Regions from separate parts of the Thalassobacillus sp. B23F22_16 genome, predicted to be linked through region 3. Evidence: riboswitches for the same ligand, from Rfam matches in the RefSeq annotation. Region 3 holds a riboswitch; each other region holds the start of a gene.
What was found. A riboswitch is a leader RNA that binds a small molecule or an ion and turns the genes downstream of it on or off. The one in region 3 is predicted to bind cobalamin.

Region 1 (4,150 bases), on a different contig from region 3:
GTTCCCTTCCTGTTTATTTCTGTTCCTTGTAATGGAAAACCGGCCACGCCAAGTTCTTCTGCTTGTTCAGCCACTAAAGTGGTAGTAGTGGTATAATTCAATTGTCCATCCTTTGTTGTAATGGCAAATGGGATGATCTGCTCCCCATTCATTCCTGCGGCAACCGCAATTATAAATGGGTTTTCCTTAAATTTTTCAAACACCAAATAACTTTGCAGTTCGCTGCCATCCATGTCTCGCTCTGTTACTTCCATTTCAGATGGGATCTGGGAGAGCTCCGCTGACTGCTCATCATGCAGGGTTTCTGAGTTATCTTCACCGCCCTCATTGGATTCTGTCGCTATATCCATCGAGTCTTCGCCAGACTGGTCTATTAAAATGGGCGGGAGGATGAGGGCTGTTAGAAAGAGCACCGCAACCAGAGCAAAGATTGGCATGATAACCAGTTTTCTTTTTTTGGGCTCTTCTTCCATCATTTGAAGGGAAATTTTGTTATAAAGCTCATCTTTATCCTGGTGGTCCTGGATAAAAGGGAATTTTTCTAAATCCTTTTCCAGTTCCTTACGCCTGTCGTTTTTATTTTGCTTCATAATTATCTCCCTCCTTTCGTTGATCTGCCATCAAATCCTGCAATACTTTCATGCCCCGATGCTGGGTTGTTTTCACTTTACTGATGGACCACCCTAAAATATCAGCGGTTTCCTGGATTGACATTAATTGTATGAATCTCAAAATAATGACACTTCTCTGATCCACTGTCAGCTTATCCAAGTGTTCATAAAGAATTTGTATTTGCTCATTTTTTTCAGCTATCTCCTCTGGTAAAGGCTGTTGATCTTTTATTTGTTCGCCTTTTTTCTCCCAGTCGAAAAATTCCAGCAGGCGTTTTCTCTTTCTTTCCTGCTTACGAAAGAAATCGATCGTGACATGTCTGGCAATAGAAAACAACCAAGTTTTTTCACTGCTGTCCCCTTTAAACTTATCGTAAGATTTTAAGACTTTTATATAAACCTCTTGAACGAGGTCTTCCGTTTGCTCCCGATTCTTCACCATATAAAAAATAAACTGAAATATATCCTGATGATATTTTTCATAAAGAGATTCAAATATCGATCTCACAGTGGAGAGACCTCCTGTTCACTAAATTAGTCGCATTATGTATTAAAAAGTTACATCCCCCTTAATAATAGTCATAATATAGAAAAAATACCAACCTTTATTGGCTGGTATTTCAAGCTGGTATCCATTGGTTATAATAACGTTGAAACAGACGACTGAATACAGGATAAAGCGTGGTGATGAACACTGCATTGCCTGCAGCATGGTAAAGATCAAATGGCAGGCCGGCCAGATAATATCCCCAAAATGATCCTGCAAAGCTATACATGGTTACAGACAATACCAGACCATAAAATATGCCACTCAACGCTCCGAAAGCAGCCAATAATAGCAGCGGAATAGCTGACCAATATCTGCCGATCAATCCGCTAACCAAACCAATGACAGCCCAGGCAGCTACTTGCCATATCGTCCAGATCCCCATCCCTAACATGACATTGGACAGGAAGGTGACCAAAACTGCCAGCACAACTGCTGCTAGTGGCCCCAGCCAAAATCCCGCAATAATGATGATAGCAGTAACCGGCTGAACGTTTGGTAAAAAAGCGAATACATACCTGCCAACTACCGCGAGGGACGCCAGCAATGCTATTAATGTTATTTTATAGGTGTTCATCCTTATCAGTCCCATGCATGGAAATCAAAAGTGAAAGAGTCATTTTCTTCTACTTTGTATTCTTTTGCTCCCACAGACGCATCCTCTCCATTGATCGTAAAGAACCAGGCTTTCTGTTCCCCTTCTTTTGCCTCTATCCCTTCAATCTTGGTTACGAAGCCATCTTTTTCCTCTACTTCTTCGAAATTATCTTTTAAAACTTCCATTAAACTTGTACCTTCCTCAACTTCCAACTCTTTTTCTGCCACCATTTCTTCACCTTCCCCTTGGGAAATAGTGACCTTCACAGGTACCTGTTCCTGCTGTTCTTGTTGAGCCTGACTTGACTCCTCTGATCCGGATTGACATCCTGTCAATACTGCCGCTGCCATTAATACAGCAACAATAAATTGCTTCATGTTTAGCATGATCTATCATCCTTTCACGCAGTTTGTTTGTTTCATTGCTTTTGGGTGTGAAATTCAGATAGACAACCGCCTTTTCCCCACATTAAAAGCCCATTCTTCAACAGAATGGGCTTGGACTACCAGTATTCAAATAGGTCCCGACTTAATGGGTTTATTCCACCGGTTGTCTCAAACAGCTCAATCCCCGAAGCTTTGAAACGACGAATCAAGGCAGGTCTACTGGCTTGTGCTTTCCCTACTACGGACCCTTCCCATACATTACGGTACAGTGGTCTGTCCGGTTCGTGGCACTTACAGTTGCGAGGACAGCTTTGGACTTTCACCAAATTCCCTTTTCAACTACTCAAAAGTACCTTGATTCACTTATTCAATTCTATTTTTATATTACCATAAGCTAGGGGAAAGTAAATAGTTGTTTCACAGGTAACAAGATTTTATTACAAATCTTGTAGATCTTCGCTAAGATCAGGCAAGTGAAAAGAAAATGTCGTACCCGAACCTTCTTTACTGTGCACAGCAATAGTTCCCTGGTGTGCTTCAATAATATGTTTAGCGATAGAGAGCCCAAGGCCTGTACCTGTCTTTCCCTTTTTCCTTTTCCTCGATTTGTCTGCCTTATAGAAACGCTCGAATACAAATGGCAAATCTTCTTCAGGAATCCCAGTGCCAGAATCCTGTACAGCCGAATGGATTCCTTCATTCGTCATTTCCAGATGAATATCAACATTTCCACCCGTATTGGTATGGCGAATCGCATTATCGATTAAATTCGTATACACTTGCTCGATACGATCCGGGTCAAAATATTTGGTGCCCATCGCTTCTGGAGCATGGAGTCTTAAGTTGACATCTTTCTCCTGGGCAAGCCCTTGGAATTTACGTACAATCTTTTCTGCGAACGGACGTATTTCTACCTCTTCCTTATTCAAAGTGATATGGCCGGCTTCCATTCTTGCCAGATCCAGCAGTTCGTTAACCAGTCTGCTCATCCGCTGGGATTCTTCATAGATGATTTGGGCAAGTTCGTTTTTCTCCTCCTTGCTTTCAGCTATATCATCTACAATTGCTTCGCTATACCCTTGCATCATCGAGATTGGGGTGCGTAACTCATGGGAAACATTTGCAATGAAATCCTGTCTCAGTTTATCCAGGCGTCGTTCTTCAGTCATATCCCTTAATACCGCAACAGCTCCGCGGACAGAAGATTTATCATATAATGGCGTCATGATAATAACCCAGTTTCTCCCTTGGGCATCTGTTTCTGTCATTACTTCCGTCTCCGTCTCAATCACTTGGTTGAATATCTCTTTCAACCTTTCCGGCAAATGCATAGGCTCATCTTTATAAGCAATATCAGTCCCACCTTCTTCATAAGCCCAGGCTTGCAGGTATTGTTCAGCGGGAGGATTGGTAATCAGGATCTCCCCTTGGCGATTTATAGTGATAACCCCATCAGCCATAGAGCTTAGAATCCCTGACAACTGCTCTTTTTCCTGATTCAATGCATTAATATGAAATTTTAACTGGCGCCCCATCCGATTAAATGCCATTGCGAGCTCCCCAATTTCATCATGGGTAAGAATGGGTACTTTCGTGTTGAATTCCCCTTTAGCAAGTTCTAATGCACCTTCTCGCATCTTGATTAGCGGTGCTGTGATCCGTGTCGATAAGAAGAAAGCGAATATCGTAGTCAAAATGATTGCTATTCCGGCACCCAGAAAAATGATTTTAGTCGTCTGCATTGTCGTCTCTTCTACTGAGTCGAGAGACTGGTAGACAAAGACACCTGAACCTTCTGCATTTAACGATGTACCTACTACCATGACCCCATTTTGAAAGTTATCAATATCCGCTATTTTTTTCACTTGATCTGACCCTGTCAATACGGAAGAAAGCTCCTCATCCGATTCAATCCATTGGCGGTCGATTTGAGGCAGAGTCCCTTCTGCCGAGGAACTCCACATGTCGTCCTCATTAAAAAAGATCACGACACGGCTTGAAGGGTCTT
Region 2 (4,150 bases), on a different contig from region 3:
TCGGGTCGATACTGGCTGTACTCCCGGCAATCAAGGATGTGCTGGAATTCGGTGCTACCGCCATCATATACCCGTTTCGGACTCCGTTTTCTGAGACTTGATTTATAAGCTTGTCCCAACTTTCGTTTCGGTTTAAATTACGTTTCGCGAAAAATTCGCCGGTTTCCCAATCCGATCCCTGGAATGAGGGGTAGGCGCCTTTTTCCTTAGCCAATTCCATACTGGCCTGAATCGTATGGTAGGCGATTTCTTCATAAACTTTATGCGTATACTGGACAGCTTCTTCTGATTCCCATTTGATATGCTTACGAGCAAGCAGGTGAGCCCAGCCAAAGGTGCCTAACCCGATACCGCGATACTTTTGGTTCGTCAATTGCGCCTGCATGACTGGGATTGTATTTTGATCGATCACATTATCAAGCATCCGGACCTGGATAGATATTAACCGCTCCAATACATTGGCTGGCACTGCTTTTCCAAGGTTGATGCTTGATAGATTACAAACAACAAAATCCCCAGGATCCCGAACGATATGCAGCTTCCCATCCTTCACATAGTGCTCTTCTTCTATCGTAGGAGACTGATTTTGGGTTATTTCCGTACAGAGGTTGCTGCAGTAGACCATGCCTTCATGACGATTCGGGTTCATCCGGTTGACTTCATCACGGTAAAACATATAGGGTGTACCAGTCTCTAATTGGCTGACCATAATTTTTTTCATGATTTCGATTGCCGGGATGGACTGCTTGGATAAGTCTGGGTGGTCGATGCATGCCTGGTATTTTTCCCTGAAGGAGCCGGCTCCCTTTTCTTCATCATAAAGATCCTCCAGGGAAAAGCCCATGACCCGTCTGACCTCGTGTGGGTCGAATAAATACCAGTCATCCCTTGCTTCAACCGCTTCCATAAAAACATCCGGTATACAAACGCCGGAAAATAAATCGTGGGTGCGCTGCCGTTCGTCACCGTTATTCAGGCGTGCGTCTAAAAAGGAAAGGATGTCTTTGTGCCATACGTCGAGATAGACAGCTATTGCTCCCTGGCGCTGACCGAGCTGATCGACGCTCACTGCCGTATTATTCAATTGTTTCATCCAGGGAAGGACGCCGGATGAGACTCCTTTAAAGCCTTTAATATCACTTCCACGGCTTCTGATTTTCCCAAGGTAGACGCCGATGCCGCCACCATGTTTACTTAAGTTGGCAATATCTGTGTTACTATCAAAGATAGATTGTAAGCTGTCATCAATCGTATCGATAAAGCACGAGCTCAGCTGACCATAACTTTTTCCCGCATTAGCCAGGGTTGGAGTCGCGACGGTCATATACAAGTTGCTGAGGGCCCAATAGGCTTCTTTGATCAGGCTGATGCGTTTCGTTTTTGGTTCCTTTTCCATCAAGGTCATGGCAATGATCATGAATCGTTCCTGAGGCAGTTCGTATAATCTGCCTTGTTTGTCTTTAGCCAGGTAGCGGTCATGGAGGGTTTTTAATCCGATATAGGTAAACAGCTTATCCCGATCAGGGCATATGGCAGCCTCCAGTTCTTCCATTTCTGCTACAGTATAAACGGTTAATAAGTCAGCATGATAGATTCCTTCGTCTATCAGATGACTGATCATGTGACGAAATCCCTGGTAAGGGCGAGAATGAGTGCGATTGGTACAACTTTCTTCGTACATTTGTTCCAGCTGTAATTCTGCAGCAACATAAGTCCAATCCGGTGCTTCTTCGTCAATCAAAGCCAGGCATGCTAAAATCAGCTGTTGGGTTTGTTCCTGACCATTTGATGTATTGGGTTGGGTGTCTTTCAGTTGATTCAGGTCTAAATGGGGAAAGCGGTGACTGACTTTATTCAGCCAGTCCGTCCAGTTGGTTTCTTTATGGGTAAAAGTTGCTTCCATGGTTCCACTCCTTTAAAAAGAATAAAAAAACCCGCTCGATTTGAGCGGATGAAACCATGGAATAATGAGGCCGTACAGAGAAGAAGGCTGTCTTATTCCATCGTTTCATCTTCTCAATCCCCGAAGAAGTAGAAACTTCCTGCGAATAGTGACAGGTCTCCTGACTTGTGCTTCGTTCTATTCCGGTCCTTCCCATGCTCATCATGCACAGTGGAAATCCGTTTCGTCAGCACTTACAGTTGCGGGGGCAGTTCTGGATTTGCACCAGATTCCCTATTAAGCCTTGTGGCATCCGCTATTCGCTAATACAATATATTGTGTTTTGTTGTAGTTTTGTTGGCTTATCTTGTGTTTCAATGATAACGAAGGAAAAAGAATGTTGCAACAACTTTTCTAAAAAAGGAATTTTCGATAGACAGTCGAAGACTAGGAAGAGGCGTGCAGACAGGAGGATAATTGTGATGAAAAATAATAATTTTGAATGGCATAAAGAAGTCGAGCGGCAGTGGGATGGCCGGGCAGACTTTTGGAATGAAAACAGTAAAACGATGTGGGATGAAGGAAGCCGTAAGACAATCATTCCTTTTCTACAGAAGCATATCAAACCCGAATCCTCCATTGCGGACATCGGCTGTGGGGATGGCTATGGGTCCTGCAAATTGCATGAAGCAGGCTACAAGGTGACTGGCATTGATATCTCGGCGGAAATGATTGAGCGTGCGAAACGCCAGCTGGAGGGCGAGGAATTAACGTTCAGACGGGGGGATCTGGCTGGACTGGATGTGGAAGATGAAAGCTATGATGCCATCATGGCCATCAATTGTCTGGAATGGACAGAGGTCCCGGCAGATGCCCTGAAAGAAATGAAGCGTATCTTGCGGCCTGGTGGGAAAATGTGTATCGGGGTACTAGGACCTACCGCTGCCCCTCGTAAAAATAGTTATCGCCGTTTATACGGGGAAGATGTCATATGTAACACGATGATGCCGTGGGAATTCGAGGCGATGGCCCAGGAAATGGGGTTAAAGGTACTGGACGGCCACGGCGTCTATAAGCGTGGAGTCACAGATATACAGCTGAAAAATCTCTCGGAAGATCTACAGCAGGCGCTTACTTTCATGTGGGTATTCATGCTGGAAAAATATTTCTGTGTTTAACTTTCTTTTCCTTAAGGAAAGCTATGTAAAAAAAGGAAGGTGTTATTTCACAGATGAATAACCAAGAACTGAAAGATAAAGTATTGCAGGTACTTGAGAATAATAAAGTCGGTACCCTTGCCTCGGTCAAAAATAATCGGCCGCACTCCCGCTATATGACTTTTTTTAATGAAGAGCTGATATTGTATACACCAACAAGTAAGGATACGCACAAGGCAGAAGAAATCGACGAGAATCCTTACGTCCATATACTGATTGGTTATGAAGGAGAAGGCTTTGGTGATGCCTACCTTGAAATAGAAGGGAAGGCAGAAATCAAAGAGGATGAAAGTCTGAAAAAACAGCATTGGAACGAATATATGGAAAAATGGTTCCAAGGGCCGGATGACCCGAATTATATCATTCTTAAAATCACTCCAGAGCAGATCAGACTGATGAATAAAGGAGATACTACTCCTCAAACGTTAGAGCTGTAAAACAAAACCGCGCCGAGGCATATTGCCCGGGCGCGGTTTTCACTTGGCCAAGTTTTTCTAATGGTGCAAGGCGTGCTGGATGGTTTCGTGGAGCACATTCAATACATGCTCATCATCATGGGAATAATAAATGGAAGTTCCTTCACGTCTGAATTTCACAAGCCGCAGGTTTTTCAAGAAACGCAGCTGATGGGAAACTGTCGATTGACGCAAGTGAAGCTGTTCCGCTATTTCATTGACACTGTATTCCCGGTTGAATAATAAGTTTAAAATTCTGATTCTGGTAGGATCGGCAAGCGCCTTGAATGTTTGCGAAACAAGAAATAATGTTTCTTCATCAAGGTCCGTATAACGGGAATCATCCATGCTGCAGTCCCCCTTCCTCTTCGTCATGCCCCATTACGGAGCAATGCTCATCTTCATATTCAATTTCTACCGTAATATGATCAAGGTGGATAGGTTCTAGTATTTCCTTTACTTGTTCTTTTATGGTGCAAACTTGATCCTTGGTAGCATGTTCAGATACTACAATATGGGTCGAGAACGCGTGATGTTCCCCATCCAGAGACCACAAATGGGTGTGGTGAGTCGACTGGACGTTCGGCAACCGGTTC
Region 3 (4,150 bases):
AGATAATTCCTGGGATGGGTTATGTGCAATATCTTGTGTATATTGGTTTATATGCTACCGCGTTGGCGTATTTTCTGGCGTTGTATCAGGCTTATCGGCTCTTGAGCTATATTGATAGAAACGAAGCTTTTTCAAATTTGTCAGTAAAAGCGTTGAAGAATATCAAATACTGTGCCATTGCGATCAGTGGTTTTTATGTGCTTTTGATGCCGATCATTTATCTCTTCGCTGAGTACGACGATGCACCAGGTGTAATCGTAATTGGCATGATAATGATTTTCGGTGCCATGGTGATTGCGGTCTTTGCGGCGGTGCTTCAAAAGCTGTTAAACACCGCCATTGAAATAAAATCAGAAAATGAGTTAACGGTCTGAGGTGATGAACATGGCGATCATTATTAATATTGATGTGATGCTGGCAAAAAGGAAAATGAGTGTGACCCAACTGTCGGAGCGGGTTGGCATCACAATGGCCAATCTTTCGATATTAAAAAATGGGAAGGCAAAGGCGATTCGGGTCTCGACGCTGGATGCGATTTGTAAGGCCTTGGATTGCCAGCCGGGAGATATATTGGAATACCAGCCGGATGAAGACGATCATGAATGATTCCTTGCCGAACTCTTATGTAACAAAGGCTGTTGGCGGCAAAGTCAGAAGAGCGGTAGTACAGCTTTCTCATTTTGGCTGGGAGCAAGCGTTATCCTGCGTGTTCCCGGTGGTTATTTTTGCCTCGTTGGCTATTACACAAATCACTTCTCTTCCTATACTGCCACGGTATGACTGGCTGCTGATTATTTTTCTTCTGATGCAGTGGGTCATGGTGCGTTCCGGCTTGGAAACCCGTGATGAACTCAAAGTGATAACACTATTCCACCTGATTGGACTCGCGCTTGAAATTTTTAAGGTGCATATGGGTTCCTGGTCTTATCCGGAAGAAGGGTATTCCAAAGTGTTTGGTGTGCCTTTGTATAGTGGATTCATGTATGCAAGTGTAGCGAGTTACCTTTGCCAGGCGTGGCGAAGGCTGGAGGTGGAACTGGTTCAGTGGCCTCCATTTTTAATGGTGGTCAGTTTGGCAGCGGCAATCTACCTGAATTTTTTCACGCACCATTTCTGGGTCGATGTACGCTGGATACTCTCCGGGCTTGTAATTATCGTTTTCTGGTGTTCGTGGGTGACTTATTCAGTTAATGGCAGTCGCTACCGTATGCCGCTTGCTCTTTCGTTTGTGCTGATCGGATTTTTTATCTGGATCGCGGAGAATATAGCGACTTTTTTTGACGCATGGGAATACCCGAACCAGACGGAAGCGTGGAGTCTTGTACATCTCGGAAAGGTGAGTTCCTGGCTGTTATTAGTGATTGTCAGCTTCCTGATTGTGGCAACATTGAAGCAAGTAAAAGGGAATATTAGTCGGTAGTCTAAAGTAAATTTTTGACGAAAAAACAATGTATGCATCGATGTGTACGTTTTAAACATATCAACCCTTATCGACTACCATTTTAATGAATCCTTTTGAACTCATATTCGTATAACTACTAACTGCTCGATAGGAGGACATACATATGAAAGTCGAATTCGAAGTTACTGCAATAGGCAGGAGTGATAGTGATTCATCCGTAGACTCTTTTAAAAAAGTCGAACTGGTGCGTGTTCACGAGTTATCAAAAAGTATGACGGTAGCTGAAATAGAAGAGTTATTCAGTTCTCTATGCCAGGAAGTTGAAGAAAGTCATAGGAATTCACATGGATGTGCAGGTAAAATCACCGTTCGTGCAAAGAAAGAAAATGGGGGGCTTACATACCTCGGTTAGAGGCATAGGGGCTGAGGAGAGATTTTGATGTTGAAGGTTTCGAAAATTATTTTAGCTATACTAATCCTTATGTTATCAGGTTATATGTTAATCAGTGAAATTTTGATATGACGTTATTTAATACCTTCTTCTCGGGCTCTATATGTTAGTATCGGTTTGGTAGAAATTAATAAGGGACGGAAAGCTTATGGGTATTTAAGTATAGCAGTTAGTGGGTTTTCATTAATTGTCATATTGCAAGCCTTTATCTTTTGATTGTTTACAAGAATGATAGGTTCGGCTACAATAAGATTAATTTCATATCATACGAACAGGTCCTTAAAAGGAAGCCTTTAAGGTGAAAAGGGGAAGTTGGTGAAAGTCCAACACGGTCCCGCCACTGTAAGCATTCGTTAGAAGAATGTAAGTCAGGATGCCTGCCTGTTTGTCGCAAAGTTTACCCTTCGAGGAAAAAGGGAGGCTTGTAAGTACGTGGAATTCGTATGCTGCATATTCTGCCTATTTATAGTCACACCTTCCTTTAGAGGAAGGTGTTTTTTTTACTTTAAGAATGTTTAACTTTGTTAAAGGATTAAAGTATTAGAAAATCTAAGGCTTTAGCCATAAGTACTTGGCGATAAGCCAAGTTTTTCTAATTGCACTTGTAAATACTGAGGAGGAGATAGAATGCAAAAAAAGCAGGGGTTGACATTGGTTTTTACCGGTGATGGAAAAGGGAAGACGACGGCTGCAACCGGGCTTGCTGTCCGGGCATTAGGCCATGACAAAAAGGTGAAAATGCTGCAATTCATCAAGTCACCAAAGCGGCCTTATGGTGAAAGGAAATCCCTGTTGAAACTGGGTGCTGAGATCATTCAGCTGGGTGAAGGGTTCACCTGGACAAAGACACCGGAAATCCACCGGGAAGCATTAAAAAAAGCGTGGGCTCTTGCCAAGGAAACGGTGCTGTCCGGGGAGTATGATATCGTGATTCTGGATGAACTGAACAATGCGCTTGCGATTGATTCGTTTCCAGTTGATGATGTACTGCCGCTTGAAGAAGTGATTGAACTGATCAACAACAAACCGGAGCATGTCCACCTCGTGATTACTGGCAGAAGTGCGCTCCAGGAAGTAAAGAATGCAGCTGATCTTGTATCGGTCATTGATGTGGAAAAACATTATTATGATGAAGGCATTCCTGCCGTCCGTGGTGTTGAGTTTTGACTGCCCGTCGTGTCGTAGTTGCAGGTGTATCCAGTGGCGCTGGCAAGACGAGTATCGCAATCGGGTTAATGGCTGCGTTAATCAAAAAGGGGCTCACCGTTCAGGGGTTCAAGTGCGGTCCTGATTACATAGACCCTTCCTACCATACCGCCGTAACCGGCCGTCCCTCTCGTAACCTCGATAGCTGGATGCTCCCGGAAGATGTGATGAAAGAAGTATTTGTCAAAGGAAGTGAAGGGGCAGACCTTTCGATCATCGAGGGAGTCATGGGGTTTTATGACGGCAAATCGCCAACATCCAATCAGGGTTCCACGGCAGAAATCAGTACCCTGCTTGGTGCTCCGACGATTCTGATTGTCGACTGCTCAGCGATGGCCCGGAGTGCTGCTGCTATCGTAAAAGGTTTTCAGTTACTGGATCCTGGCGTTACTATTGCCGGAGTGATTGCGAATAAGGTCGGAAGTGAGGGGCATTATCAGCTGATAAAAGAAGCGGTGGAACAGGAATGCGGCATTCCAGTCTGTGGATATCTGTTGAAAGATAAAAGCATCGAGATGCCGGAGCGGCACTTAGGGCTGGTGCCTTCCATCGAGCGCGGGGAACTGGATGAGCAGCTGGACCAGCTTGGAGATGTGGTTGCGGAGACGGTAGACATAGAGCAAATCTATCAGATCAGTGAACAGCCAGCCCTGAAAGCTGAGCCCTCTATGTTTCAGCGTAGAGGCGCAATCGATGTAACCGTAGCCGTAGCACGGGATGAGGCCTTCAACTTCTATTATCAAGAAAATCTGGACTTAATGGAAGCATATGGAGCTCAGGTTGTTTATTTTTCTCCTTTAAAAGGAGAGGTGCTTCCTCCTGAAGCGGATGGTGTTTATTTAGGGGGCGGATTCCCGGAGCAATTTGCTGAGCAGCTGGCGGAAAACCGAGCAGTCAGGCAGTCCGTTAGGGAGGCAATTGAAAATGGTCTTCCTGTATTGGCAGAATGCGGAGGATTGATGTATTTGTCTGAGTCGATCACGACGATTGATGGGAACACCTACCCGATGGCAGGGGTGCTACCTGGTAAGACGGAAATGCAGACGAAACTAGCAGCCCTTGGATACCGGGAAATCTCTGGACTACCAAAC

Region 1: linked by a shared signal. The riboswitch ahead of ACGTNI_RS04395 (DUF4430 domain-containing protein) and the one ahead of ACGTNI_RS02060 (cob(I)yrinic acid a,c-diamide adenosyltransferase) in region 3 are both predicted to bind cobalamin.
Region 2: linked by a shared signal. The riboswitch ahead of ACGTNI_RS14880 (ribonucleoside-diphosphate reductase subunit alpha) and the one ahead of ACGTNI_RS02060 (cob(I)yrinic acid a,c-diamide adenosyltransferase) in region 3 are both predicted to bind cobalamin.

Annotation. Positions count from the first base shown of each region.
Region 1 covers NZ_JBIEKD010000003.1:108,340-112,489, forward strand. Annotated here, with positions in the region: gene ACGTNI_RS04380 (RsiX family anti-sigma factor) at 1-590, opposite strand, end outside; gene sigX (RNA polymerase sigma factor SigX) at 577-1,119, opposite strand; gene ACGTNI_RS04390 (ECF transporter S component) at 1,232-1,735, opposite strand; gene ACGTNI_RS04395 (DUF4430 domain-containing protein) at 1,741-2,142, opposite strand; cobalamin riboswitch at 2,335-2,514, opposite strand; gene ACGTNI_RS04400 (ATP-binding protein) at 2,580-4,150, opposite strand, start outside.
Region 2 covers NZ_JBIEKD010000020.1:32,494-36,643, reverse strand. Annotated here, with positions in the region: gene ACGTNI_RS14880 (ribonucleoside-diphosphate reductase subunit alpha) at 1-1,903, opposite strand, end outside; cobalamin riboswitch at 2,037-2,215, opposite strand; gene ACGTNI_RS14875 (class I SAM-dependent methyltransferase) at 2,365-3,060, shown strand; gene ACGTNI_RS14870 (pyridoxamine 5'-phosphate oxidase family protein) at 3,114-3,536, shown strand; gene ACGTNI_RS14865 (ArsR/SmtB family transcription factor) at 3,594-3,902, opposite strand; gene ACGTNI_RS14860 (cation diffusion facilitator family transporter) at 3,895-4,150, opposite strand, start outside.
Region 3 covers NZ_JBIEKD010000001.1:424,430-428,579, reverse strand. Annotated here, with positions in the region: gene ACGTNI_RS02085 (DUF2975 domain-containing protein) at 1-374, shown strand, start outside; gene ACGTNI_RS02080 (helix-turn-helix domain-containing protein) at 385-606, shown strand; gene ACGTNI_RS02075 (DUF817 domain-containing protein) at 599-1,420, shown strand; gene ACGTNI_RS02070 (hypothetical protein) at 1,566-1,814, shown strand; gene ACGTNI_RS02065 (DUF3953 domain-containing protein) at 1,935-2,069, shown strand; cobalamin riboswitch at 2,110-2,252, shown strand; gene ACGTNI_RS02060 (cob(I)yrinic acid a,c-diamide adenosyltransferase) at 2,481-3,020, shown strand; gene ACGTNI_RS02055 (cobyrinic acid a,c-diamide synthase CobB) at 3,017-4,150, shown strand, end outside.